One region of the Halorhodospira sp. 9622 genome, then DNA from elsewhere that is predicted to be linked to it. Evidence: predicted binding sites of a transcription regulator. Region 1 holds the regulator's gene; each other region holds the start of a gene.

Region 1 (7,004 bases):
CTGCGCGCGGAGGGGCTGAGCAAGCGCTATCGCGGCCGCACCGTGGTCAACGGCGCGGGGCTGGAGGTCGCCGACGGTGAGATCGTCGGCCTGCTCGGCCCCAACGGGGCCGGCAAGACCACGTGCTTTTACATGGTCGTCGGCCTGGTGCAGGCCGACGAGGGGCGAATCACCCTGGAAGGCGACGACCTCACTCGGTTGCCCATTCACGCCCGGGCCCGATTGGGCATCGGCTACCTCCCCCAGGAACCCTCGGTCTTTCGTAAACTGAGCGTTGCGGATAACGTACGGGCCATCCTGCAGCTGCGCGACGACCTGGACGGCACTGAGCGCGAGCAGGAGCTGGATCGCCTGCTCGAGGAGTTCGGCGTGACCCACGTGCGCGACTCCCCGGGGATCGCCCTGTCCGGGGGCGAGCGCCGGCGCGTGGAGATCGCCCGCGCCCTCGCGGCGAATCCGCGGTTCATACTGCTTGATGAGCCATTCGCCGGGGTCGACCCCATCTCGGTGGGCGAGATCCAGCGGATCGTCCGCCAGCTGGCGCAACGGGGTATCGGCGTGCTGATCACCGACCATAACGTGCGCGAGACGCTGGGCATCGTGCAACGCGCCTACATCCTCAGTGACGGCGAGGTGCTGGCCGCCGGGGACGCCGAGAGCGTGCTGGCCAACCCGCGGGTACGCGAGGTGTACCTGGGCGAGGACTTCCGCCTGTGAGTGACGGACTACGGATGCTTCAAGCACAACGGACACGGCCATGAAGCAGTCGCTTCAGCTACGCATCGGTCAGCAGCTGACCATGACCCCGCAGCTGCAGCAGGCCATCCGGCTGCTGCAGCTCTCCAGCCTGGAGCTGCGCACCGAGATCCAGCAGGCCCTGGAGTCGAACTTCATGCTCGAGCTCGATGAGGAGGCCGAGCCCGGGCAGGAGCAGGAGCAGCAGGAAACGGAACCCCACGAGGACGAGGCACCGGCCAGCGAACCCGCCGGCGAGGACATCCCCGAAGACCTGCCCCTGGACACCTCCTGGGACGACATCTACGACGGCAGCACGGCACTGAGCGCCCCCGGCGACGAGGGTGCGCAGCGCGACACCCTCGACAACCGGCCGGCCGCCTCCGACAGCCTCCAGCAGCACCTGCACGCGCAGATCGAGCTCGAGGCCTTCTCCGCCCGGGAGCGCTCCATCGCCGAGGTCATCGTCGACGCCGTCGGCGACGACGGCTACCTGACCCAGAGCACCGAGGATCTGCTGGCCGGCTGTCCGGCCGACGAGCAAGTCAGCGCCGAGGAGCTAGAGGCGGTCCTGCAGCGTGTCCAGCGGCTCGACCCGACCGGCGTTGCCGCCCGCGACCCTCAGGAAGCGCTGTGCGTCCAGCTCGAGCAGCTTCCCGAGGACACGCCCTGGCGTGCGGAGGCGCAGCACGCCCTCCTCCACCACCTGGAGCTCATCGCCGAACGCCGCCATGACGACCTGGGCCGCGCCCTGGGGGTCGGCGAAGATGCCCTCGGCGGCATCCTCGGTCTGATCCAGAGCCTCGATCCACGCCCGGGCTCGCAGATCAGCGACACAACCCCGGACTACATCATCCCCGATGTCCTCGTCGTGCGCCGCGACGGCGTCTGGCAGGTGGAACTCAACGGCGAGACCGCCCCCCGCTTGCGCGTCAACGCGTATTACGCCAGCCTGATCCGCAGAGCGGACCGCAGCGCGGACAACCACTGCCTGCGCAACCATCTCCAAGAGGCGCGCTGGCTGATCAAGAGCCTGCGCAGCAGGAACGAGACCTTGCTGAAAGTGGCCAGCGCCATCGTAGAGCGGCAACAGGGGTTCCTCGACCACGGCGAGGAGGCGATGCAACCACTGGTTCTGCGCGAGATCGCCGAGGCGGTGGAGATGCACGAGTCCACCATCTCCCGCATCACCACCAACAAGTACATGCACACCCCGCGGGGCACCTTCGAGTTCAAGTACTTTTTCTCGAGCCACGTGCAGACCAGCGACGGCGGAGAGGCTTCGGCGACGGCGATCCGGGCGCGGATCCGCCGGCTGATCGCCGAGGAGGATCGGGCAAAACCGCTGAGTGACAGCGCGATTGCGCGTATCCTTCATGAGGAGGGGATCCAGGTGGCGCGTCGGACGGTCGCCAAGTACCGGGAGTCCCTGTCCATCGCATCGTCGGCGGAGCGCAGGGAGGCCCGGGGGCGCTGAGGCCCCCGGCTCCGCCGGCGGCAAAGGGGTTCAGGAGGCGGTATGCAGATCAAGCTCAGTGGGCATCATGTCGAGATCACCCCGGCCCTCCGGGCGCATGTGAACGAGAAGATGCAACGCATCCAGCGCCACTTCGACCACGTCATCGATACCGAGGTGATCCTCACGGTGGAGAAGAAGCAGCAGAAGGCCGAGTCGGTCATCCACATCGGGGGTGGCGGCGGGCGCGTTTTTGCCGATGCCATCGAGGAGGATCTCTATGCAGCCATTGACGTGCTCGTGGACAAGCTTGACCGTCAGGTCCTGAAACACAAAGAGAAGGCCGTCGATCAGCGACGGCAGGGCGCGTCCCTCAAGGCCAACTTTTAAGGCGGCGGGACGCGGTTCAGCGGGCCAGCCGATCGGACACTCCATGGACATCGAGCAACTCATCACGCCGGAACGTGTTCGCTGCGAGAGCGGCATCGAGGACAAGGAGCAGGTGCTCCTGCGCATAGGCGAGCTGATCGGGGCCAGCGGCGACGGCCTCGACGCCCGGGAGATCAGCAACCGGTTGCTGGCCCGTGAGCGACTGGGCAGCACGGGCCTGGGGCACGGCGTCGCCGTGCCCCACGCCCGCATCGACGGGATCGACCGCGCCATCGGGGCCCTCATCCGCCTGGACCGGGGCATCGATTTCGACGCCTTCGACAAGGCACCGGTGGACCTGCTCTTCGCCCTCGTCGTACCCGAGCACTTCACCGACGAGCACCTGCAGATCCTCGCCAGCCTTGCCGAGATGTTCAGCGACAGCAGCCTGTGCGAGCGGCTGCGCCGCTCCTCGGACGGGGACGAGCTGCAGATGGCCCTGCGCGAATGGCAGTCGCACGCCGACCCATCGTGAACGCGGCCGGGAACCGGCCGGTCATCCCCGGCCTGCTGATGGCGGTCCACGGCCGCGGGATCCTGCTGGAGGGCCCCAGCGGCGTGGGCAAGAGCGACGCCGCCCTGGCGCTGCTCGACCGTGGTCACGCCCTGGTGGCCGACGACGCCGTACAGCTGCGCCGCGACGGTGACCGCCTGCTCGGCGCCGGTCCGCAGCAGGGGCGGGGGCTGCTCTACCTGCGCGACCTCGGCCTGGTGGACATCACCGAACTCTACGGCCCCGCGGCGCTGCGCAGCGAGACCGCCGTGGCTCTGTGCATCCAGCTCCAGCGCGCTCCCGGCCCCACCGAAGCCGAGGCCGCCCTGCACGGCCGGCGCGATCACCGCGAACTGCTCGGCCTGGCCCTACCCCGGGTGACCCTGACCGACAGCGAACGCCGGCCGCTGGCGCCGCTGATCGAGGCCGCCGCCGGCCGCCTCGTCGCGGAGGTCGCAACACACCAGCGCAGCGGCCGGAACCACGGGGTGCCGGCATGAGCGAACTGCGCCTGATCGTGGTCAGCGGCCTGTCGGGCTCGGGCAAGAGCGTCGCCCTGCACACCCTGGAAGACGCCGGTTACTACTGCATCGATAACCTGCCAGTGAGCCTGATCGGCGAGCTGGCCCGCTACGCGCAGAATCGCGACGCACCCACCGGCGAGCGCTTCGCGGTGGGGCTGGACGCCCGCAACCCGCCCCGCGACCTGCAGCGCCTGCCCGAGACGCTGACTGCGCTGCGCGAGCAGGGCATCGCCACCGAGGTGCTGTTCCTCTACGCCGAAGACGCCATCCTCATGCGCCGCTACAGCGAGACCCGGCGGCGCCACCCCCTCGCCGAGGGCGATCAGCCGCTGGCCGACGCCCTGCGCGCCGAGCGCGCCCTGCTCGAACCGCTGCGCGAGGTGGCCGACTGGAGTATCGACACCTCGCGGACCACGGTCCACGACCTGCGCGGGCTGATCTCCGAGCGGGTCGCGGGCGAGCGCAGCGGCGTGTCGGTGCTGGTCCAGTCCTTCGGCTTTAAGCACGGCATCCCCACGGACGCCGACTACGTCTTCGACGCCCGCTGCCTGCCCAATCCACACTGGGAGCCTCGGCTGCGCGCCTACACCGGCCGCGATGACAGCGTCCGCGCCTTCCTGGAGGCGCAGCCCGAAACCGAGACCCTGTTCGACCAGATCGACACGATGATTCGCCACTGGCTGCCGGTCCATCAGCAGTCAGGGCGCAGCTACCTGACCGTGGCCATCGGCTGCACCGGCGGGCAGCACCGTTCGGTCTACCTCGCCGAGCGGCTGGCCGCAGCACTGCAGGCTGACTGCAGCCACGTGACCCTGCGCCACCGGGAGCTGTCATGAGGGTCGGACTGCTCATCGTCGCCCACCGACACATCGGCTCGGAGATCCTGGCCACGGCCTCGCGCACGCTCGGCATCTGCCCGCTGCAGACCGAGTCGCTGGAGGTCTTCAACGAGGACGAGCGCAACGAGCTACTCGAACGCGCCGGCGCCCTGATCACCCGGCTCGACCAGGGGGCCGGGGTCCTCATCCTCTCCGACGCCTACGGCTCCACCCCCTCCAACGTCGCCGTGGCGGCCGGCACCGACCGCCACTGCCGGGTGGTCACCGGCCTGAACCTGCCGATGCTCCTGCGCGTCTTCAACTACCCCGGGCGATCCCTCGACGAACTGGCCGAATCCGCCGCTGCCGGCGGCCGAGCCGGCATCATCGCGGTCGGTGAAGGAGCCCCGCCGTCATGATCGAGCAACAAGCCACCATCACCAACCGCCTCGGACTCCACGCCCGAGCCGCCGCCCGTTTCGTGACCATCGCCAGCGAGTACGAGAGCGAGATCCACGTCCGCTACGGGGACAAGCGCGTCAACGGCAAGAGCATCATGGGACTGATGATGCTCGCCGCCGGCCATCAGGCCACGATCACCATTGAGGCCGAGGGCGCGGACGCCGAGGCCGCCCTCGAGGCCCTAACCCGTCTGGTGGCCGAGGGCTTCGGCGAGACCGAGCACGGTTGACCCGCGCCCGGCACCGGACGCTCACTGCCCGGCGACGGTCATCTCCTCGACCAGGATCGAGCCACAGCGGATGTTGCCGCGCCGGTCCACGTCGCCGCCCACCGCCTGGATGCCGGCAAAAAGATCGCGCAGATGGCCGGCGATGGTGATCTCCTGGACCGGGCGGTCGATGGCCCCGTTCTCCACCCAGAAACCGGCGGCACCACGGGAGTAGTCGCCGGTGACCAGGTTGACCCCCTGGCCCATCAGCTCAGTGACCACCAACCCGCGGCCCATGCGCCGGAGCAGGGCGTCGAAGTCCTCATCGCCGCCGCTGACCTCCAGGTTGTGGACGCCGCCGGCGTTGGCTGTGGTCTCCAGGCCCAGACGGCGGGCGGAGTAGCTGTCCAGCACATAGCGCTGCAGCACCCCGTCCTGCACCAGCGCCGACTCGGTGGTGGCCACCCCTTCCGCATCGAACGCCGTGCTGCCCAGCGCCCGGCAAATGTGCGGCCGCTCGACCATATGCAGCCAGGCGGGGAAGAGCTGCTCGCCGGCGCTGTCGACCAGGAACGAAGCCTGCCGGTACAGGGCACTGCCCCGGACCGCCGAGACCAGATGGCCCACCAGCCCGCGGGCCACGGGAGCACGGAAGAGCACCGGTACCCGTTCGGTGTTGAGACTCTCGGCGCCAAGCCGGGCCACGGCGTGCTCGGCCGCCTGGCGCCCCACAGCCCGGGCCTCCTCCAGAGCCGCGGGGTCGCGGGCCACGCTGTACCAGTGGTCGCGCTGCATGGCCTCGCCGCGTCCGGCCACCGCCACGCAGTGGATACCGTGGCGCGACTCCGGCAGCACCGAAAAGAAACCGTGGCTGTTGCCGTAGGCGTGCAGGCCGCGGTGGATGCTGACCCCGGCACCCTCGGTGTTCTCGATACGCCGATCGGCCTCCACCGCCGCCGCCTCGCAGTCGCGGGCGAGCTCCACGGCGTCGTCCGCCGACAGGGGCCAGGGGTGATCGAGGTCGAGGTCCGGCGGGTCCACCGCCATGCGCTCGGCCGGTGCCAGACCGTTCGCAGGGTCCTCGGAGGTGTAGCGGGCGATGTCGCAGGCCGCCTGCACGGCTTCGCGCACCGCCTGCTCGGACAGCTCCCCGGCCGAGGCACTGCCCTTGCGGCCACCGAAGTACACGGTGACCCCCATATCCCGGCCACGGTGGTGCTCCAGGGTATCGATCTCACCCTTGCGAACGTTCACCGAAAGGCCGATGTCGCCGGAGCAGGCCGCCTCGGCAGCATCGGCCCCGTGCCCGCGGGCCTCGTCGAGGGCCTGCTGCACCAGACCTTCCAGCGCTGCCGGGGCGGGTAGTTCGTTGCGGGGATCCGGCATGGATTCGCCTTCTCCGTTGTCAGTTGGGTTTCCAGGCGACGGCGCGGGGCGATCAGGCCTGGGTGCCGCCGACGGTCATGCCGTCGACCCTGAGCGTTGGTTGGCCGACCCCCACGGGGACGCTTTGCCCCTCCTTGCCGCAGACCCCGATACCGCCGTCGAGCTTCAGGTCGTTGCCCACCATACTCACCCGTGTGAGCACATCCGGCCCGTTGCCGATGAGGGTCGCGCCCTTGACCGGGTGCTGGATACGCCCGTTCTCGATCCAGTAGGCCTCGCTGGCCGAGAAGACGAACTTGCCCGAGGTGATGTCCACCTGGCCGCCGCCGAAGTTCACCGCGTACAGCCCCCGGTCCACCGAGGCGATGATCTCGTCGGGGTCGTGGGGACCGGCGAGCATGTAGGTATTGGTCATCCGCGGCATGGGCAGGTGGGCGTAGGACTCCCGGCGGGCATTACCGGTGCGCGCCATGCCCATCAGTCCGGCATTCTG
Region 2 (7,004 bases), on a different contig from region 1:
CGCCCACGGTCTCGGCCCACCAGGCGCAGTCGGCGGCCAGGTAGATGACCCGGCGACGCCACGCGTGGCCGGTGTAGGCGTCCCGCGGGCTGCCGTCCAGGTGCACCGCACCGTCATTGGGGTCGAGGTCGGCGATGGCGCGCAGCAGCCGGCTCTTGCCCGAGCCGGAGGGGCCGGCGAGGGCGGCGCAGCCCCCGGCCGGCACCGCAAGCCGTGGCCAGGCCGCCACCGCGCAGCGCAGATCGCGGACCGTCAGGCGTGGCTCGGCAGCCAAGCCGACGCCCTAGAGCGGCAGGCTGGCGCCGATGCCAAAGGAGACATCGGGGCTGGCGTCGTAGAGCCCCAGACCGACGTAGGGGCGCAGGTGGACCTGCTCGACCTGCAGTCCGGCGCCGACAATCAGATCCATGTGGTTGGAACCGGTGGGGTTCTCGTCGCCGCGCAGCTCGAAGTTGAGGTTGGTGCCGGTATCCAGGGGGTGGGCGTAGCCAATGCCCCAGTTGAAAAAGGAATCGTCAACGATGTTGTCGAACTGGTCCTGGATGGTGTAGCCCAACTCGCCGTAGACCAGCCCCGGACCGAGGTCGCGCTGCATGGGTAGGTTTACGTAGAAGTCCAGGCCGTCGTTGGGGTAGGGGGCCACGTCGTCGGCCCCGCCGGCGCGGGCGCCGAGTTCCAGGGCGAAGTGCCGGTTGAGCTGGAGCTTGGCGAAGCCGGTGATCCCCTCCAGGCCGGAATCGTCCGGGGCGCCGTCGTCGTCGTCGGAGTTGCTGACGAAGCTGAAGTAGGCGCCGTACTCGAAGTCGTCGGTGAGCCCGTAGCGGAAGCCCAGCGGGCCCAGGCGCAGGTTGTCGTAGTCGCCGGTGCCGGTGTCGGCGTTCTGGGCAGGTCCGTCGGAAGCCTCGCGCCCGAACTCATAGGCCGCGTGGCCGAAGAGCTCGGTGTTGTCGGTGCCGATTACCGGGACGCTGGAGAGGGTGATCGGCCGGTGGTCGGCGGCGCTGGCGACCGAGGCGCCGGCCACGGCGGCGACGGCGCAGGTCCACGGGATCCACTTGGAATGCATGGTTTTCTCCTCGGAACGGGGACTTGGATGCTGGCACGCAGCGTACAGGATAGCGGTTCCGTCTACCCCCGTAGCAAAGAAAAGCGGGCGCCGAAGCGCCCGCAAGGTCTCCCGTTCGGGAGAGGAGGAGAGGATCGGTTGCCCTATTTGCGCCCGGCGGTGAAGTCCGGGTAGGCCTCCATCCCGCACTCGGTCACGTCCATGCCCTTCTGCTCGTCTTCCTCTTTGGCACGGATGCCCAGGGTGAAGCGCAGGATCAGCCAGACCACCAGGCTGGCCAGGAAGACGAAGGTGAAGATGGACAGGATCCCGGCGATCTGGGCGCCGAAGGTGGCGTCCGGGTTGGAGAGCAGCACCGCCAGAATGCCCCAGATGCCGGCCGTGCCGTGGGCCGAGATCGCGCCCACCGGGTCGTCGATCTTCAGCTTGTCGAGGGCGACGATGGAGAAGACCACCAGGACGCCGCCGACCCCGCCGATGATCGCGGCGAGCAGGGGCGAGGGAGTGTCCGGCCCGGCGGTGATCGAGACCAGACCGGCGATGGCGCCGTTGAGGGCCATGGTCAGGTCGGCCTTGCCAAACAGGGCGCGGGCCAGGAGCAGGGCGGCGACCACACCGCCGGCGGCGGCCAGGTTGGTGTTCATGAAGATCGTCGCCACCGCGTTGGCCGCACCCGCCGACGAGACCGACAGCTCCGAGCCGCCGTTGAACCCGAACCAGCCAAGCCAGAGGATGAAGGTGCCTAGGGTAGCCAGGGGCAGGTTGGCGCCGGGGATGGCCCGCACCTCGCCGCGGGGGCCGTACTTGCCCTTACGCGCACCCAGGACCAGGACACCGGCCAGGGCTGCCGAGGCACCCGCCATGTGGACGATGGCCGAGCCGGCGAAGTCCGAGAACCCCATCTGGTCGAGGAAGCCGCCGCCCCAGCTCCACAGCCCCTGGATCGGGTAGATGAAGCCAGTGAGCACCACGGCGAAGATCAGGAAGGACCAGAGCTTCATCCGCTCGGCCACGGCACCCGAGACGATGGACATGGCCGTGGCCACGAAGACCACCTGGAAGAAGAAGTCCGAGAAGTAGGACTCCGTCGCCTCGCCGCTGCGCGCCATCTCGGCGGTGACCGGCTCGCTGGCAGGCAGCAGGAAGCTGAAGGTGGGCAGCAGACTGCCCGAACTCTCGTACATCAGGTTCCAGCCGATGAGCATGTACATGATCACGGCGATGGAGTAGAGCCCGATGTTCTTGGTCAGGATCTCCGTGGTGTTCTTGGCGCGCACCATCCCGGCCTCGAGCATGGTGAACCCGGCGGCCATCCACATGACCAGTGCGCCCGAGAGCAGGAAGTAGAAAGTATCGAGGGCGTAGGCAAGTTCGACTACGTCTTCCATGGTTCAGGTCCTCTGCGTTGAGTGGGGGCGGGCCGGTTACAGCGCGTCCGTGCCGGTATCGCCGGTGCGGATGCGGATGGCCTGCTCGACGTCGAAGACGAAGATCTTGCCGTCGCCGATCTTGCCGCTGTTCGCGGCCTGGCGGATGGCGTCACAGGCGCGGTCCACTAGACTGTCGTCGATGGCGATCTCCAGCTTCATCTTGGGCAGGAAGTCGACCACGTACTCGGCACCGCGGTAGAGCTCGGTGTGTCCCTTCTGACGCCCGAAGCCCTTCACCTCGGTGACCGTGATACCTTGGACCCCGATGGCGGAGAGCGCTTCGCGGACGTCATCGAGCTTGAAAGGCTTGATGATTGCCGTTACCAATTTCATGAGCGTCGTCCTCGTTGTACGCGTTGTACGGAGCCGCAGCGGCGAGTGGATGCGGCTGCGGTCATCAGGGATGTTGCAGGAGGCGTGCCAGGGCCCCGGGGCGACGGCGAAACCGCGCCACGCCGGGGGGAACAGACCGGCGGCCCGGTGACCCCTGCACCAGTCGGGGGCGAAAATGGCGCCGCTGCACGGTTTCGGTGCGTGACCACAGGGTTGGAAAGGCGATGATCGATCAGAAAACCATCGACGAACTGGCGCAGAAGCTCACGGCAAGCCTGCCGGCCGGCGTGCGCGAGTTCCACGACGAGGTGGAGAAGAACGTCCGCGCCTCGCTGCAGGCCGGCTTCTCGCGGCTGGATCTGGTGACCCGCGAGGAGTTCGACGCCCAGGCCAAGGTTCTGGCACGGACCCGGGCCCAGCTCGAGGAACTCAACCGCCGCGTTGCCGAGCTGGAGAAGGCCCAGGGCGGCGGCCCGGGCGGTCCTGCCGGCGGCAGCGACGGCTAACCGGCGGGGCGGTATGCCCCGCTGACCATCGCGTGTGCCCCACGAACCAGGGAGGGTTCCATGGCACTGGCTGTAACCCGGGCGCGGGCGGCGCTCGGCGTGTCGGCCCCCGAGGTCCGGGTGGAGGTCCACCTGGCGCAGGGGCTGCCTGCGTTCTCACTTGTCGGCCTGCCGCGGGCCGAGGTGCGCGAGGCCCGGGACCGGGTCCGCAGCGCCATCATCAACAGCGGCCTGCAGTTCCCCGTCGGCCGCGTCACCGTCAATCTGGCCCCCGCGGACCTGCCCAAGGGCGGGGGCCGGTTCGATCTAGCCATCGCCGTCGGCGTCCTGGCCGCCTCGGGGCAGGTCCACGGCGAGCTCGATTCGCTGGAGTTCATCGGCGAGCTGGCCCTCGGCGGCGAGCTCCGTGAGGTGGGTGCGACCCTGCCGGCGGCCCGCGCCGCCCGCGACGCCGGCCGGCGGCTGATCATCCCCGCCGGCGACGGCGCCGAGGCCGCCCTGGTCCATCCGCAGGGGGCAATAGCCGCGCAGCGGCTGCTGGCGGTCCTCGACCACCTGGACGGCCGTGATCCACTGCCCCCGGTGGGGTCGGCAGCGGCGGCCGAGCAGCGGCCCCGGGGTCCGGATCTGGCCGAGGTCCGCGGTCAGGCCGGACCGCGCCGGGCGCTGGAGGTGGCCGCCGCCGGCGGCCACAACCTGCTGCTCAGCGGGCCGCCGGGCACCGGCAAGAGCATGCTCGCCGAGCGGTTGCCGGGTTTGCTGCCGCCGCTGCCGGAGGCCGAGGCGCTGGAGGCGGCCGCGGTGCGCTCGGTCAGCGGCGCGGGGGTGGATCCGGCCACCTGGCGGGTGCCGGCCTTTCGCGCTCCGCACCACACCGTCTCCGCCGCCGCCCTGATCGGTGGCGGGCAGCCGCCGCGTCCCGGCGAGGTCTCCCTGGCCCACCGCGGTGTGCTCTTCCTCGACGAATTCCCGGAGCTGCCGCGCAACGCCCTGGAGGCGCTGCGCGAGCCCCTACAGGCCCGGCAGGTGAGTATCGCCCGCAGCAACGCCCGGGTGACCTACCCGGCGGCGTTCCAGCTGGTCGCGGCGATGAACCCCTGCCCCTGCGGCTACCACGGCGATCCGCGCGGGGTGTGTCGCTGTACGCCGGAACAGGTGGCGCGTTATCGCGACCGGATGACCGGCCCCCTGCTGGATCGCTTCGACATCGCCGTGGAGGTGCCGCGGCTCAGTGCCCGGGAACTGACCGCCGCGCCGGCGGCCGAGCCGAGCGGTGTGGTGGCCGAACGGGTGGCTCGGGCCCGTGAGCGGCGGCGGCAGCGCTCCGGGGTGATCGCCGCCGAACTGGCCGGAGAGGCCCTCGAATCGGCCTGCGCACTGGTGCCAGAGGCCGAGGCGACGCTGGAGCGGGCCACCGAGGTTATCGGCCTGTCGCCGCGCGGGCACCACCGCCTGCTGCGGGTGGCGCGGACGCTGGCCGATCTCGACGAGGTCGACCCCATCGAGGGGCGCCACGTGGCCGAGGCGGTCGGGCTGCGGCGGGGGCTGGAGAAGCGTGGCGGGGCGGGGTAACCCGACCGGAGGCGCCGGCCGGCGCCCCCGGGTGCAGGGGGGTGCGGCTAGAAGGAGCGGGACACCATGACCGCGAACTGGTCATCGCTGCCGGATTCGTCCGTATCCGTCCACATGACGCTGAAATCCAGGGTCTGATACGAGTAGCTGGCGCCGACGGCATAGTAGACGTAATCGCCATTATCTTCGTCCGGTTCGACGAAACCGAGCTGGCCGAGAAGCGAAACCCCACCAGGTACCGGGTAAGCGAGATTGAGCTCACCGACGATATCCGGCTCGTCGTTGGAGTAAAGATAGAAATCGTAGTCGAGTTCCCCGATGGACGATGCGATCCCAGCGTAGATCTCTTCGTCGTCTGCATCCCCTTCGGGATAATAGGTATACGCCACCACACCCAGATCAAGGTCGAAGCCCGGGGCGACCTCAAAGCCGTAGCCGGCGTAGAAGTCGATCTCCGTGGTGTCCGCACCTAGCACTACGCTGCTGCCCCAGGTTCCGACGTAGAAGCCGCTCTCGTGGTCCAGGTCGAAGCCACCCTGGACGGCTGGGTCCTCGTCGCTTTCGGAGCCACCGCGAAGGAGGTAGTTGGAGGTGATCGCCACGTTGGAGGAGAGGCTCCAGCCGGCGCCGATCTCCTCGGCCTGGGCGTTGGCGGAGAGGCCGAGGAGCAGGCCGCCGGCGGCGACTAGCGGGAAAGGCTTTTTCATGGTCGGGCACCTTATGCTGTATCCGTGGGTCAGGGGCGGCCACCGCCACGGGCGGCGCGCAGGGTGCTCATGCAGGGGGTGTGCCAGGTCCGGCCGTGCTAGGTGGAACAAGGGGTTAAGCGGGAGGTTGGGTGCCGCGCCCGCGCGCGGCGGCGTGCCTGCACCAGGAGCGCACGGCGCGCGCACCGAAGGGGTGCGCGCGTTGTGCGTGGTTGCAGCCGGGCCCGACCGGCAGGAAGAATAGCCTCTTTTCGAAACGGACGACGCGAGGGGGTAGGAATGCACCAGGTGTTGCTGTCGACGCACGCGCTGGCCGCCGTGGTCAGTCTCGGTCTGTTTATCGCCCGGGGGATCCTGATGTTCCGTGGCTCTGCAGCGCTCGAGAACAAGGTCCTGCGGGTGGCGTCGCAGGTCGCCGACACCGTGCTGCTGCTGACGGCAGTGGTGCTGATGGTGATGATCGCCCAGTACCCCTTCGTCGACGGCTGGCTCACCGTCAAGCTGCTCGGACTGATCGCCTACATCGTCCTCGGGGTGATCGCCCTGCGCCGAGGCCGCACCCGGCAGATCCGCATGGCGGCGTTCATCGGCGGCATCGCCGTCTTCGGCTACCTCTACCTCTACAGCATCACCCGCGAGCCGCTGCTGATCGTCGGCCTGGGCTGATCCGGATGGCCCCGGGCGCTGCTATAGTGTCCGGGGCAGCGAACGGAGCCGGATCATGCGTCTAACCCGACACAGCGACTACGCCCTGCGGGTCCTGCTCGCCCTTGGGGCGGCACAGGGCGAGCTGGTCACCATTGGCGCGATCGCGGAGCGCTTTGACATCTCGCGCAACCACCTGATGAAGGTGGTCAACCGGCTGGCTGCCCACGGCTTCGTGGAGACCGTCCGCGGCAAGCGTGGGGGGATCCGGTTGGCCCGCCCGCCGGAGGCGATCGCCCTGGGTGAGCTGCTGCGGCGCACCGAGGAGGACTTCACCCTGGTGGAGTGCTTCCGGGACGAGGATCAGCGCTGCCGGATCGAGGGCAACTGCGCCGTGCGCGCCGTACTCGACGAGGCGCTGCACGCCTTCCTGGCGGTGCTGGATCGCTACACCCTGGCCGATCTGCTGCACAACCGCGGCGCCCTGGCCGTGGACCTCGATCTGATCGACCGCCGTGCGGCGGAGACCGGCTGAACGCAGCCCGGGGCTGTCGGGTCAAAGACAGGGAAGGGATTGGAGCGGGTGATGGGAATCGAACCCACATCGCCAGCGTGGGAAGCTGGAACTCTACCATTGAGCTACACCCGCTGCGGACAGATGAAATCATAGCGCTGCACGGCGCCGAGGACAACCGGTGCCGCAGTGCCGCAACCGCGTTAGACTATCCGCGATGAGTACAGCAAC
Region 3 (7,004 bases), on a different contig from region 1:
CCCCGTCCGGTAACCGCCGGCCTCACGGCGCGACCCGCGCCGCACCTTCTCCGGCCATCAGCCGGGCCAGCCACGGCGGCGGGCGCTCGGCCAGGGCGGCGCGAAGCTCGTCCATGTGCGCCGCGGCCGCTCCCCCGGCGTCGCGCCTCATGGGAAAGACCCCGGCGTTGACCACCTTGGCCGCCGCCGGGCCGCCGATCGAGCAGCAGTACAGCACGTGGCAGTCGGCGATCAGCGCCACCCGGGCCGCGATGCGGTCGTCGCGCCGGGTGCCGCTGCCAGTGACCGCCTCGGCCACCGGCCGGACCTCGGCAAGCCGGCAGCCGGCGGCACCGACTTCGTAGATGAGGAACCGGGCGCAGGCGCCGAAGTGACCATCCAGCTCACCGCCGCTGTTCGAGGCGCAGGCGACCCGGATGGTCCCCTCTGGCGACGGACCCGGCTCCGGCTCGGGGACCGGCTCTGGTGCCGCCTCTTCGCCATGCAGGGCCCGGCAGGCGGCCTCCAGCCGCTCCGCCGGGGCCTGCTGAACGGCCTCCAGGTGGTGGGCCCCGCCGGCGTCGCGCAGCCCCCGGGGGGTCACCCCGGCGAGCTTCTCGGCGCTCAACGGTGCCCCGAGCAGCCCGGTCAGCACCCGCACCAGCTGCGATACGTCGAGCTCCGGGAGCTCGCGCGCCGCCAGCCCGATGCGCAGGGCCAGTTCCGGTTGCAGTGATGCATCCTGCATGCCGTCTCCTCCCTTCAGTCGGCGGGGACGATGCACTCGTCCACCTCGCAGACCTCCTCGCAGCGGGGCATCTCGAAATGCCCCTCGCACTCGGTGCAGCGGTCCGCGATGATCTCGTAGAGGCCCATCTTGTTGCGCTTGATGGCCGCCTCCGGGCACTCCGGTTCGCAGTCGCCGCAGCTGGTGCACAGTTCCGGATCGATTTTCATGGCCATGCTCTTTCCTCCTCGATCACCGGACCAGGTCGTAGTTGAAGTCGGTGACCCCCATGTGACGGGTCTCCTCGTCGAGCCGGGCGAGCACCTCGTTGACGATGGTGGTGAGGATGTACATCGCCCCCTCGTAGCCCCAGATGCTGTTGCGGTGCAGGTGATGCCGGTCGAAGATCGGGAAGCCGAGGCGGATCAGCGGCACCTCGAACTCCTTGCCCTTGTAGAGGGTGTCGCGCTGGATGAACTTCCCGTAGGAGTTGCCGATCATGAAGTCGGGCTTATCGGTGAAGCACAGCGAGCGCATGTGCCAGAGATCCTTGCCGACGTAGACCTGGGCGCTCTCGCCGTACGGGGTCTGCTCGAGCATGGCGCGCATGGCCTTGCCCCAACGCTTATTGGCGTTGTGGCAGAGCACGTGGCGCGGCTCGGCGCCGAGTTCGGTGAGGAACCGGGTCATGCCCATGACGAAGTCCGGATCCCCCCACAGGGCGAAGCGCTTGCCGTGCAGCCACTGGTGGGAGTCGGTCATCATATCCACCAGCCGCCCGCGCTCGAGCTCCAGGGACTCGGGGATCGGCTTGCCGGTGATCTGCGAGACCTTCATCAGGAAGTTGTCGGTTCCCTCGAGGCCGATGGGCACCTGAACCTCGGGGCAATCGTGCTTCCAGGTCTGCTTGATGTACTTCTTGGTCTTGGTCAGCATCCACGGCTGGAGCAGCAGGGTGTCCAGCGCATTGGGGGCGTCACGGACCTCGTCAATCGGCGTCCCGCCGGCGTACATCCGGTATTCACCGTCGGCCGGGGTGTCGAGCACCTCGGTGGGATCGCAGAGCAGCGAGGCCTCCACGCCCATCTCGCCCAGGGCGCGCTTGAGCCAGCGGTAGCTGCCCAGGTAGGTCTCGAAGCCAGGCACCAGGTTGACCTTGCCGTTGCTGCCCGGCTGCTTGTCCTCCATCGCGTTGATGGTGAAGTAGCGGGCAATGCCCTCGAACATGCCGTCCCAGCCGGTGACGTGGCTGCCGACGAAGCTCGGCGTGTGCGCAAAAGGCGTGGGCACTTCCTGCGGCAGATACCCCTCGTCCTTGGCGTTGCCGATGAAGGCGTTGAGGTCGTCGCCGATGACCTCGGCCATGCAGGTGGTGGAGACGGCGATCACCTCGGGCTGGTAGATCTGGTAGGCGTTCTGCAGCCCCTGGTTCATGTTCTTGTGCCCGCCAAAGACCGCGGCATCCTCGGTCATGGAGTCGGAGACACAGGCCACCGGCTCCTTGAAGTGGCGGTTGAAGTAGGTCCGGAAGTAGGCCACACACCCCTGGGAACCGTGGACGTAGGGCAGCGTCTTCTCGAACCCCAGCGAGCAGAGCACCGCCCCGAGGGGCTGACAGGCCTTACCCGGATCGACGGTCAGCGCCTCGCGCGAGAAGTTCAGCTGCTGGTACTCCTCGGTGGTGGTCCACTCGAAGGTCTCGTCGATCTTCGCCGCGTCGACGCCCTCCTCCTGCTCCCGGCGCTTGCGGCTGAGGACCTGTTGGTAGTCGTCATCCCGGAACAGCGGGTAGCACGGCTTGATGGCTTCGGTGTCTTCGTTCATTGCGCTTCCTCCAGCTGCGCCGCGCTGCGGGCACGGCGCCTTGCCCTGTTCGGGCGGGCCGGCTGAGCGGCCCGCCCCTGGCTGAGATGGTCAGGCCGCCTTGGAGGCCGGCTCGCCGGTGGCCTTCCACGGCGGGGTCATGCGGTCCCAGACCGGGTTGTTGAGGGTCATGTCCATATCCCGGGCAAAGATCGCGAAGCCGTCGTAGCCGTGATACGGCCCGGAGTAGTCCCAGGAGTGCATCTGCCTAAACGGCAGACCCATCTTCTGGAACACGTACTTCTCCTTGATCCCGGCGGCCACCAGGTCCGGCTGGACCCGCTCGATGAAGCGCTCCAGCTCGAAGGCGTTGGCGTCGTCGTAGACCAGCGTCCCCTCCTTGAGCTCGGGGTAGGTGCGGTCGTAGTCGTCGTCGTGGGCGAACTCGTAGCCGGTGCCGAGCACCTCCATGCCCAGGTCCTCGTAGGCGCCGATGACGTGGCGCGAGCGCAGACCGCCGACGTAGAGCATCACCTTCTTGCCCTCCAGCCGCGGCCGGTACTTGGCGATCACCGCGTCCATCATCGGCTGGTACTTGGCGATGACGGCCTCGGCGTTGGCCTGGATGGTCTCGTCGAACCGGGCAGCGATCTCGCGCAGGCTCTGGGCGATGCGCGTCGGACCGAAGAAGTTGAACTCCATCCACGGGATGCCGTGGGTCTTCTCCATGTGCTCGCAGATGTAGTTCATGGAGCGGTAGCAGTGCAGGAGGTTGAGCTGCACCTTGGGCGTGTTCTCCATCTCGGCCAGGGTGCCGTCGCCGGACCACTGGGCAACCACGTTCAGGCCCATCTCCTCGAGCAGGATGCGCGAGGCCCAGCAATCGCCGCCGATGTTGTAGTCACCGACGATGGCCACGTCGTAGGGCCCGGCCTGGTGGCCGTCGCCGTCGCGGTTCTCCAGGACGTGGTCGCGGATGGTGTCGTTGGCGATGTGGTGGCCGAGCGACTGCGAGACCCCGCGGAAGCCCTCACAGCGCACCGGGATAACCGGCTTGCCGAGGCGCTCGGTGGCCTGACGGCCCACCGAGTCGATGTCGTCGCCGATCAACCCGACGGGGCACTCCGACTGCACGGTGATGCCCTTGTTGAGCGGGAAGAGCATCTCGACTTCGTCGATGATCTTCTCGAGCTTGGGGTCACCGCCGAAGACGATGTCCCGCTCCTGGAAGTCGGAGGTGAAGTTGATGGTGCCGAACGTGTCCACACCGGTGTGGCCGGTGTAGTAATTGCGACGGCCGGCCCGCGAGAGCTGGCCGCAGCCCACCGGGCCGTGGGAGATGTGCACCATGTCCTTGATCGGCCCCCAGACCACGCCCTTGGAGCCGGCGTAGGCGCAGCCGCGCTGGGTCATGACCCCGGGCACCGACTTGCGGTTGGAGGTCACGCACTTGCTCGGCTGCTGGTCGGCCCCGACGGCGGCCAGGTGCTTGGCGCGCTCCTCGCGGGTAGCCTCGGGGTAGACCTCGAGGACCTCCTCGATCAGCGCCTGGGCCTCATCCTGCGTCATGCTGCTCATTGGCTCTCCCCCTTTACGCCGAGGCGGTCTCGTCGGCCTTTTGCCCCACGATGGACTCGTCCTCCTCCTCGAGGATGCCGAACTCCATGAGCAGGTCCTCGAGGTCATCCATGCCCAGCGGCGTGGGCACGACCATTTGGGTGTTGTTGATGACGTTGTCCGCCAGCTCGCGGTAGACGTCGGCCTGCTTGCACTCCGGGTTGTACTCAATAACCGTCATGCGCCGGATCTCGGCGTGCTGGACCATGTTGTCCCGCGGGATGAAGCCGATCATCTGGGTACCCAGCCGGCTGGCGAGGTTCTCGATGAGCTCGTCCTCGCGGTCGGTGTTGCGGGAGTTGCAGATCAGCCCGGCCATGCGCACGCCGCCGGAGCTGGCGTACTTCACGATGCCCTTGGCGATGTTGTTCGCCGCGTACATGGCCATCATCTCGCCGGAGACGACGATGTAGATCTCCTGGGCCTTGTTCTCGCGGATGGGCATGGCGAAGCCGCCGCAGACCACGTCGCCGAGGACGTCGTAGAAGACAAAGTCCAGGTCGTCTTCGTAGGCGCCCTCCTCCTCGAGGAAGTTGATGGCGGTGATCACGCCGCGGCCGGCGCAGCCGACCCCCGGCTCCGGGCCACCGGACTCGACGCACTTGGTGTCGCCGTAGCCGACCTGCAGGACGTCCTCGAGCTCAAGGTCTTCGACGCTGCCCGCCTCGGCGGCCAGGTGCATGACCGTGTTCTGCGCCTTGGCATGGAGCATCAGGCGGGTGGAGTCGGCCTTCGGATCGCAGCCGACGATCATCACCTTCTTGCCTTTCTCGGCGAGCGCCGCCACCAGGTTCTGCGTGGTGGTGGACTTGCCGATGCCGCCCTTGCCGTAGATTGCTGCCTGTCTCATGGGTTAATCCCTCCTGACCGATGGTTACGTCGGCCGCCTCAGCGGCTCGCACCCGGGTTTTGCAACCGGCGTGCCAGCAGGGGGCAACGACGGACCCGCTGCGCCGAAGGTGACCCGCCGCGTTTACGCAACCCGTTGATCCAAAAGACTTATAGGAAGACTAAGAACGATCAGCAAAGAAAGGGCGAACACCCCCGGGGGCCCGGCCCGACGATCCGGGACGGCCCGCAGGCCCGTGGCAAGTCCGACATGATCGGCCGGGGGTTGTCGGGGAGCGGACAAGGGGAAGAACCGCTCCCCGACCGACAGGAGGGATGCTTCAGTGCTCGCTGAAGACGGTGGTGTGACCGCGGTCGCTGAAGGCGAGGACCTGGTAGGGCTCATCCGGCTGGCCGGGGATCCACTTGCGTCGCATCGCCCCTGCTCCTCATCGACAGGTTGTGTGGCACCGGTCGTCATTATTGATCGAACGCAATCCGGATGCCACCCCCTCCGACGGGACGAGCGACGCTCAGGCGCGTTGGGGCGACGAGGCGACGCCGACGGCCCGCGCCGCCAGATCGCGGGCGCAGGCCTCGATCACGGTCACACCGTGGCGGGCCAGGTAGCGCCGCTCCTTGCCGGCCGTGGCGGGCAACAACGCCCAGCCCTTGGGCTCGCCGGCCTCCTGGGTGATCTCGGTAAAGAGCATGCGCTCGGTATCCCGGGTGAAGCGAACCCCGAGACTCAGGTAGCGCACGCCCCGGCGCCGCTCCTTGAGGAACCGCGGCAGGGCAAAGCCGCCCATCAGTTCGGTGAGGTAGTCCACAAAATCGGCGTCCGAGGCAACGAAGCTCGGCTCGGGCCGGGGCGACCCCAGGGGCTTGAACAGGATCGGACCCGCCGGCGACGGCGGCGACTCGGCCGCCTCGTCGTGGAGCTCGTGGTAGCCGATGCTGTCGTGCCGGAAGACCCGATAGCGTCGCCCGCCAGTGACCCGTGCGACGCCCTGAACCAGCAGGTGCGGGGTGCCGGCCCAGGCGTCCTGGAGCTGGGTATCCCGGTTGAGATCCACCACCCAGGCCGGCCGCTGCTGCGCCAGCCAGTCGATCACCGGCGCCCGGGTCCAGGGGACCTCGCCGAAGCAGGTCCGCAGAAAACGCTCCAGATAGGGGCGTCCGTGATCCTGCTCGACCTTCATCGCCGCCCGCGAGAACTCGTGCATCAGCACCGGCGACATCGGCTTGCCCTGATTCAGCGCGAGGATCAGCCGCTCGTTGTCTGCCGGCATGGCATCGCCGGTCTCCGGGTGACACGCCCCGTCCAGCGCGCCCGGCCCGAGCACCGGGACGACGCTGCCGTCGGCGAAGCCGTGGGTCCAGCGGCGAATACGCTCGTCATCCAGTCCCGGATGGCTCATGGTTCTCCCCTCCCTGGCCGGCCCGCGCCCGATCCCGTTGGACCTGGCGGGCCCGCTTTTCCTGCAGGGCCCCGCGGATCCGCTCGCGCAGCTCGTCATCCAGCGGGGCAACGTCGGGCGGGTGTACGGTCTCGCAGAGGAGCACGTGCAGACCCATCGCCGTTTCCACCGGGCCGCGCACCTCGCCGGCGGCCATCTCGAACAGGGCCGCGTCCAGCTCCTCATGCAGCTGCCCCCGCGCCACCCGGCCCACCAGCCCGCCGTGCAGGGCGCTGGGGCACTCGGAGTGGCGCTCGGCGGCGGCGGCAAAGCCCCGCGGGTCGTCCGCCAGCTTCCCGGCCAGCTTCTCCGCCCGCGCCCAGGCCCGCTGCCGGGTATTCTCCGGGAACTCGTCGTTGATGGTGATCAGAAGATGGCGCACGGTGCGCGTCTCGTCCCGCTGGAAGCGCTCCGGATGCTCGCGGTAGAAGCGCTCCACGTCCTCGTCGGTGACCTCCGGCACCTCGGCGGCCAGCGGCGCCAGGGCGTGCTCCGGAACCTGCAGCGTACGCCCCGGGAAGCGGACCTGGTAGGCCGGCCCGGTGCGTGCATCGCGCAGGACGCGGATGATCTCGCCCACCGCACCCGGC
Region 4 (6,901 bases), on a different contig from region 1:
CGGGGACGGTCTCGGCCACCGCCGGCGCCGAGAACGCCAGCAGATTGACGCCCAGCGCCGCCCCCGCCAGGCGCGAGCGCCGGAGGAACGTCACCCACGAGCGCGATCGAGGGGCCATCAGCGCAGCTTCTTCACCCGCTCGGCCGGGCTGATGACGTCGGTCAGGCGGATGCCGAAGCGCTCGTTGACGACCACCACCTCGCCGTGGGCGATCAGCGTGCCGTTGACCATCACGTCCAGGGGCTCGCCGGCCAGGCGGTCGAGCTCCACCACCGAGCCCTGGTTGAGCTGGAGCAGGTGGCGGATGCTGATCTGCGTCCGGCCGATCTCCATGGACAGCGTCACCGGGATGTCGAGGATGACATCGATGTTCTGGTCATCCTCGCCGGCGGCGCGCGTGGCGGCCGGATCGAACTCGTCCAGATCCACCGATCGGCCGCCGCCGCCTTTTTCGGCAGCGCCGGACTGGCCGCTCTCCCGACCGCCCGAACCGGCCGTCTCGGTGGCCTCGGCGCCCTCCTCCATGGCGGCCGCCCACTCCTCGGCCAGGGCCTCGTCGTCGATGTGCTCTCCCTCCTGCTCGCCCTGCCCCTTCTGCTCGGCCAGGGCGTCGGCCCAGTCGTCATCGGCCGACGGCCGGTCGTTCTCGTCACTCATGACTCATCCACCCTCTGGCTGCTCTGGGGGCGCTCCGGCGCCTCGTGGGACTCCTCGGCGCCGCTGCGCTGCTCGGCGGTGAGCCGGTTGATGCGCTGCTGAACCGGCTCCTCGTCCCGTTCGCGCTCCTCGCGGCGGACCTGGTCGCGCTCCGGCAGCAGTGTCTCGCGCTCCGGCGCCTGCACCTTCTCGTCAATACGCAGCGCCGCATGGCCCTCGCACACCCCATAGGTACCGTAGAAGACCGGCACCTCCTCGACCTCGACCACCACCCGCTCGGGCATCTCGATGGGGATCACATCCCCGGCCTTGAGGTGCATCAGATCGCGCAGGGTGATCTCCGAGCGCGCCAGGGTACTGTGCATGGTCACCGGAGCGGTCTTCATCTCTTCGCGCAGCGCCTTGGCCCAGCGGTCATCGACGTCGTTGCGATCGGACTGCACGCCGGCGTCGAGGATCTCGCGGATCGGCTCGACCATGGTGTACGGCAGGGTCACGTGGATGTCGCCACCGCCGCCGTCGAGCTCGACGTGGAACTTGCTCACGACGACCACCTCGGTGGGGCTGACGATGTTGGCGAACTGCGGGTTGACCTCCATGTTCACGTACTCGAAGTCCACGCCGAGCACCGGGTTCCACGCCTCGCGCAGGTCATCGAAGGCCTGATCGAGCATCAGCCGGATAACCCGCTGCTCGGTGGGCGTGAACTCGCGCCCCTCCACCTTGAGGTAGAAGTGCCCGCCGCCGCCGAAGAAGTTGTCCACCACCAGGAAGACCAGCTTGGGGTCGATCACGAACAGACCGGAGCCGCGCAGCGGCGGCACGCGGATGATGTTCAGGCTGGTGGGGACGAACAGGGTGTGGACGTACTCGCCGAACTTCATCATCTCCACGCCGGTGACCGAGACCTCCGGCGTGCGGCGGAGCATGTTGAACAGGCCGATGCGAAACAGCCGCCCGAAGCGCTCGTTGATCATCTCCAGGGTCGGCATCCGGCCCCGGACGATGCGCTCCTCGGCGGTAAAGGTGTACGGCCGGAGTTCGCCGGTATCCTCTTCGTCCTCGGTGTCGACGTCGCCGTCGTCGATCCCGTGGAGGAGCGCGTCGATCTCGTCCTGGCTGAGGATATCCTGCTGCGACATGACGACCGCCCGCTACTGCATTACGAAACTGGTGAAGTAGACCGCTTCGACCTCGCCCTCGATCCCGCGCTCATCGAGGATGTCGTTGATCTCCTCGAGCGAGGCGTGCCGCAGATCCTCGCGCCCGGCCCGGGTGTTGAGCGCCTCGAAGCTCTGATCAGCGAAGAGCATCAGCAGGTTGTTGCGGATCACCGGCATGTGCCGCTCCACGCCCTCGAGCGCCTGGTCGGTGCGCGCCATGACCTCGACCTCGGCCTGCAGGTAGCTGATCCGCTGACCCCGCTCGAAATTGACGGTCAAAGGCGGCTCCAGCTTGAGGTACTGCGGATCCCCCAGGTCGGGCTCTGCGTCCGCATGCATGCCCGGCGGCGTGATGTAGCCGAACGCCAGGGCCCCCACGGTGCCCATGGTCACGACCATCATCAACGCCATGATCCCCATGAATATGTAGACAATCTTCGGCACTGGTATGCCTCCCCGTGCCCTATCAATGCACTGACTGTGCCGTGACGCCGGCGCTGCTGCTGCCGACTCCCCATGCTACCGCATCACCCGCCGGCGACGCCTGTTGACGCCTTGTTGCATTTGCAACTAGATTGCACTGGACGCCGGAGGCGGCCGCTGTGGACTCTCTTGTGCTATCGGCCACCAGCGCCGGGAACTTGACCACAGCAGCGCGACAGCGGCCACAACCGCCCGGCGCGTCACTCAATCCAGGGGAGCCCGAACATGTCACGATACCACGCCCAATGGCGCCGATCGGCCCTGCTGGCCACCGGTCTGGGCGGCGCAGCCCTGCTGCTCGGCAGTGCCCACGCCCAGTCGCCCACCGACGAACCCACCGTCGAGCAGGGACCGGAACCCACCGTCAGCGCCGACCCCGGCCCGATGCAGCGGGCCACCGCCTCCAGCGAGCAGATCGGCGCCGGCACACTGATGAATCCGTCCATCTCCGTGATCCTGGACGGCGTCTACGGCAACGAGTTCTCTGGCCACGTGGGGGATCCCGGCGGCTTCGGCATGGGCCACAGCCACGGGCACGGTCATGGCCACGACCACGCCCACGGCATTGAGGACGGCTTCCAGCTGCGCGAGACGGAAATCGCCTTCGAGGCCTCGGTGGACCCGTATTTCGACGCCTTCGCCATGCTGGTCATCGAGGGCACCGACCACATCGACCTCGAGGAGGCCTACTTCACCACCCGCAGCCTGCCGTGGGGCCTGCAGGTGAAGGCCGGCCGGTTCCTCTCTGACATCGGCTACATCAACAGCCAGCACCCCCACGAGTGGGACTTCGTGGACCGCCCGCTGGTCAGCGAGCACCTCTTCGGCGACCACGGCATCCAGGAGACCGGCGTGCAGCTCAACTGGCTGGCGCCCACCCGCACCTACCTGAAGTTCGGTGTCGAGACTCTGCAAGGTGAGAGCAGCGGAATCGCCCCGTACGAGGGGCACGACCACGGCTTCGACGATGTCTCCGGCCCGCGCCTCGGGACCGCCTTCGCCAAGTGGGGACCGAACCTCGGTTACAATCACAACGCGCAGCTTGGGGCATCCGCAGGCTACGCCCGTGCCTTCCAGAAGGGCGATATCGACGACGAGGACGCCTGGGACGGCGACAGCTGGTTCGCCGGCCTCGACGCGATCTATCGCTACGACGCCGGTGGTTATAAGGGCCAGGGCGACTGGACCGTACAGGGCGAGTACTTCTACCGGAACATCGAAGCCGACTTTTATGACGACGGAGATTTCGAATACGCCGGCACCAGCAAGCAGGACGGCCTTTACATCCAGGCGGTCTACGGCATCGCCCCGCGCTGGCGGACCGGCCTGCGCGCCGAAGCCCTGGGCATCACCAACGACGCCTTCGGGCACGATGAGATCGAGGCCCTAGACACCAGCTACCGTTACGCGGCCAACGTGACCTTCTACCCGTCGCACTTCTCGTACATCCGGGCTCAGGTCAACTACTCCGACTTCGCCGGTGGCGCTGGGCATGGGCATGGGCACGGACACGACCACGGGGAAGACGCCTGGCAGGCGATGCTCCAGTACAACCTGAGCCTCGGCGCCCACGGCGCCCATCCGTTCTGAGCGCGCCGCGCCGCAATCGCAGAGGGAGTCGAATGATGTTCAAGCGCATCCTTGCCACCGCGGTCCTCGCCACCGCCCTCGCCGCCGGCCCCGCCGCGGCGGAGCGGCTGCAGGTGGCCGCGACCACCACCAACATGGCCATGATCACCCAGCAGGTCGGCGGCGATCATGTGGAGGTCACCACCATGGCCCCGCCGGACCGGGACGCCCACTACCTGGAGGCGCGTCCGTCGATGATGGCCGCCCTGCGCGGGGCCGACCTGGTGGTCTCGGTGGGCGCCGAGTTGGAGGAGGGCTGGCTGCCCGCCGCCATCCGCGGCGCCAACAACCCGGACGTGCAGATCGGCCAGGACGGCTATTTCGAGGCCGCCGCCCAGGTGGAGCTGATCGGCCAGACCGGTCACGCCGACCGCGCCCGGGGTGATGTCCACCCGGCGGGCAACCCCCACGTCTACCTGGACCCCGTCCGCATGGCCGAGGTAGGCCAGGCCCTGGCCTCGCGGCTGGGCGACCTGGCCCCGGAGCACGCCGAGCACTTCTACAGCAACGCCGATGACTTCCAGGCCGCCGTCGAAGAGCGGTTGCCCGGCTGGGAGGAGCGCGTCGCCGACGCCCCCGGGGTGCTGGTCTTCCACGCGGACATCGACTATCTGGTGCACCGCCTGGACGTGCCCCTGCACGGCTACCTGGAGCCGCTGCCCGGCGTACCGCCCACCGCCCGCCACCTGCGGCGGCTGGTCAATGAGCTGGCGGACGAGCGGGGCGTAACGCTTTTCGCCGACTTCCAGCCGGCGGACGGGGCCCGGTTCATCGAGCGGGAGCTGGGCTGGTCCTACTACAGTCTGCCCACCCAGGTCCCGGTGGACGGCGATGCCGACGACTACTTCGCGGTCATCGACGAGCTGGTTGAGGCCATCGCCTCGCCGGCCTCCTGAGCCGACCCGGCGGTACCGGCTGGCCAGCCGGTACCGCGCCCCTTACCATGACGCGACCCGGACGGGGCACGGTCCCGCCCGGGTCGTTCTTCCCCACGACAAGGATCCATCTCGTGGCGCAACCGCTTCTCGAGATCGAACAGCTGCGGGCTGGCTACGGCGAGCCGGTGGTCGGCCCGGTTTCTCTGCAGGTCCACCCCGGCGAGGTGATCGGCCTGGCCGGCCCCAACGGCTGCGGCAAGAGCACGGTGCTCAGTGTCCTCACCGGCCAGGCGCAGCGCTTCGGCGGCCAGGCCAAAACGGCTGCCGGCGCCGGCATCGCCTGCCAGTCCCAGGCCCCGTACCAGGGCGGCGAGCTGCCCCTGCGCGGCGACGAGCTCCTGACGCTGATGGGCGCCGACCCCGCCACCCTGCCCGAGCCGCTGCAGCCGCTACTGCGCCGGCGCATCGACCGCCTCAGCGGCGGGCAGCGCCAGAGCCTGCTGGTCTGGTCCGTCCTCGGCCACCCCGGGGCCCTGGTGCTCCTCGATGAACCCACCAACAACCTGGACGCCCGTGGCCGGCAGCTGCTCATCGAGGGACTGAATCGCCTGGACGCCGGGCGCGGGGCGCTGGTGATCAGCCACGACGCCGACTTCATCCGCCAGGTCTGCCACCGGGTGATCACCCTGGAGCCGGGCGGGCATCTGCAGCGAACGGAGACGGCCGCGTAATGGAACTGCTCTTCGACCCCCTGTTCCGTCTGCCGTTCTTCGCCGGGCTGACCGCCGCCGTGGCGGTGGCGGTGGTCGGGCTCTACCTGCGCCTGCGCGGCGAGTGGCTGGCCGCCCTGGGCTTCGCCCACCTGGCCGGCGCCGGCGGCGTGGCGGGCCTGCTGCTCGGCGCCCCGCCGCTGGCCGCGGCCCTGGCGGCGAGCGCCGTGGCGGTGGCGATCAAGGGCGCCCTGCACCGAACCGGCAACGACGTCTACGCCTGGCTGATCCTCTTCGGTTGGGCGGCGATGATGCTCGGCGCCTCGATGACCTACCACGCCAAGCTCCTCGGCGAGAACCTGATGGAGGGGCAGCTCTACTTCGTCGGTGCCGAGGAGTTGTGGGCGACGCTGATCGTCGCCGGTGCCGCCGCCGTGCTCCTGCCGATCATCTCGCGCCGGCTGCTGCGCCACGAGCTCTTCCCCGGCCACGACGCCGCCAACGGCAAGCCGCTGTGGCCGGTGACGCTCGGTTTCGATCTGATCGCCGCGGCGGTAGTGGCGATCACGGCGCTGGTGATGGGGGTGATGGCCGCCTTCGCCCTGGTCTTCATCCCGGCCTGGCTGGCCTTCGCCCTGGCGGGCGGATGGCGGCGCGCCGTGGCCTGGGCGGCGGGGCTGGCCGCTGCGATCTACACCGCGGCGTTCGTCACCGCCATGGCGCTGGATCTGCCCTTTGCCACGGTCCTGGTGGGCATCGCGGCGGCCGTGGCGCCGCTGCGCCTGCTTGCTGGGCGGCTGGGCGGGCGGCTTCAGGCGTAGTGGTCGATCAGCCCGCGGCCGCTACTGCCGGCTGCGGCGGCCTCCCCGGCATCCTCGCCTTCTGACTCGGCGGCCTGCAGGGACTCACCGCCGTCGGGATCGGTCTCGTCCTCACCGCCGTCGCCCTGGGAGATATTCACGTCCACCTCCCCCTGACCCTGGTCGGCCAGGAACTGCTTGAGCCGCTCCAGGTCCTGCTCCAGGGCCTCGCGGGTGGCCGCGTTGTGCGTGGTGATGTTCACCGTGGTGCGCTCGTCACCGACGTTGACCTGGATGTCCAGCGGGCCGAGGCCGGGCGGATTGAGCTGCAGCCGCGCCTGCTGGACATTCTCGTTGACCATCCACACCACCCGCTCGCCCACAGCGGGGGTGAAACCCTGTTGACCCACCGGCTGCTGCACGGTGAACTGCAGGCCGCCGCCGCGCTGACTGCCCTCCAGCCCCTGGGCGGCAGCCAGCAGTCCGCTGAACTCGCCACGAGCGGCGCCCTCGTCCCGACCGCGCTGGCCCGACTGCAATGCCTGCAGCAGCGCCTCGGCAGCCGAGCTACGCTCACCGCC

What was found. Region 1 encodes sigma-54, which starts transcription at its own class of promoters, with help from an activator protein. Its sites were predicted from a motif close to TGGCANGNTNCNTGCTT; they were not measured.
Region 2: a site for sigma-54 is predicted at 2,903-2,919, ahead of LRG07_RS08820 (P-II family nitrogen regulator). Genes of this name have one in related genera too.
Region 3: a site for sigma-54 is predicted at 5,036-5,052, ahead of nifH (nitrogenase iron protein). Genes of this name have one in related genera too.
Region 4: a site for sigma-54 is predicted at 2,290-2,306, ahead of fliL (flagellar basal body-associated FliL family protein). Genes of this name have one in related genera too.

Annotation. Positions count from the first base shown of each region.
Region 1 covers NZ_JAJNRE010000012.1:64,606-71,609, reverse strand. Annotated here, with positions in the region: gene lptB (LPS export ABC transporter ATP-binding protein) at 1-717, shown strand, start outside; gene LRG07_RS08500 (RNA polymerase factor sigma-54) at 758-2,212, shown strand; gene hpf (ribosome hibernation-promoting factor, HPF/YfiA family) at 2,255-2,581, shown strand; gene LRG07_RS08490 (PTS sugar transporter subunit IIA) at 2,625-3,095, shown strand; gene LRG07_RS08485 (HPr kinase/phosphorylase) at 3,068-3,613, shown strand; gene rapZ (RNase adapter RapZ) at 3,610-4,473, shown strand; gene LRG07_RS08475 (PTS sugar transporter subunit IIA) at 4,470-4,874, shown strand; gene LRG07_RS08470 (HPr family phosphocarrier protein) at 4,871-5,146, shown strand; gene pmbA (metalloprotease PmbA) at 5,168-6,511, opposite strand; gene tldD (metalloprotease TldD) at 6,564-7,004, opposite strand, start outside.
Region 2 covers NZ_JAJNRE010000013.1:43,617-50,620, forward strand. Annotated here, with positions in the region: gene LRG07_RS08805 (ATP-binding cassette domain-containing protein) at 1-274, opposite strand, end outside; gene LRG07_RS08810 (hypothetical protein) at 284-1,066, opposite strand; gene LRG07_RS08815 (ammonium transporter) at 1,210-2,454, opposite strand; gene LRG07_RS08820 (P-II family nitrogen regulator) at 2,491-2,829, opposite strand; gene LRG07_RS08825 (accessory factor UbiK family protein) at 3,054-3,335, shown strand; gene LRG07_RS08830 (YifB family Mg chelatase-like AAA ATPase) at 3,396-4,907, shown strand; gene LRG07_RS08835 (TorF family putative porin) at 4,955-5,614, opposite strand; gene LRG07_RS08840 (SirB2 family protein) at 5,894-6,280, shown strand; gene LRG07_RS08845 (Rrf2 family transcriptional regulator) at 6,336-6,794, shown strand; tRNA gene LRG07_RS08850 (tRNA-Gly) at 6,835-6,908, opposite strand.
Region 3 covers NZ_JAJNRE010000009.1:71,677-78,680, forward strand. Annotated here, with positions in the region: gene LRG07_RS07045 (dinitrogenase iron-molybdenum cofactor biosynthesis protein) at 23-727, opposite strand; gene LRG07_RS07050 (4Fe-4S binding protein) at 742-942, opposite strand; gene nifK (nitrogenase molybdenum-iron protein subunit beta) at 959-2,530, opposite strand; gene nifD (nitrogenase molybdenum-iron protein alpha chain) at 2,621-4,087, opposite strand; gene nifH (nitrogenase iron protein) at 4,101-4,976, opposite strand; gene LRG07_RS07070 (SIR2 family protein) at 5,488-6,375, opposite strand; gene LRG07_RS14050 (nitrogen fixation protein NifZ) at 6,353-7,004, opposite strand, start outside.
Region 4 covers NZ_JAJNRE010000019.1:435-7,335, reverse strand. Annotated here, with positions in the region: gene fliO (flagellar biosynthetic protein FliO) at 1-118, opposite strand, end outside; gene fliN (flagellar motor switch protein FliN) at 118-657, opposite strand; partial or broken gene fliM (flagellar motor switch protein FliM) at 837-1,799, opposite strand; gene fliL (flagellar basal body-associated FliL family protein) at 1,812-2,264, opposite strand; gene LRG07_RS10425 (zinc-regulated TonB-dependent outer membrane receptor) at 2,529-3,893, shown strand; gene LRG07_RS10420 (metal ABC transporter substrate-binding protein) at 3,929-4,828, shown strand; gene LRG07_RS10415 (ATP-binding cassette domain-containing protein) at 4,942-5,541, shown strand; gene LRG07_RS10410 (metal ABC transporter permease) at 5,541-6,341, shown strand; partial or broken gene LRG07_RS10405 (flagellar hook-length control protein FliK) at 6,332-6,901, opposite strand, start outside.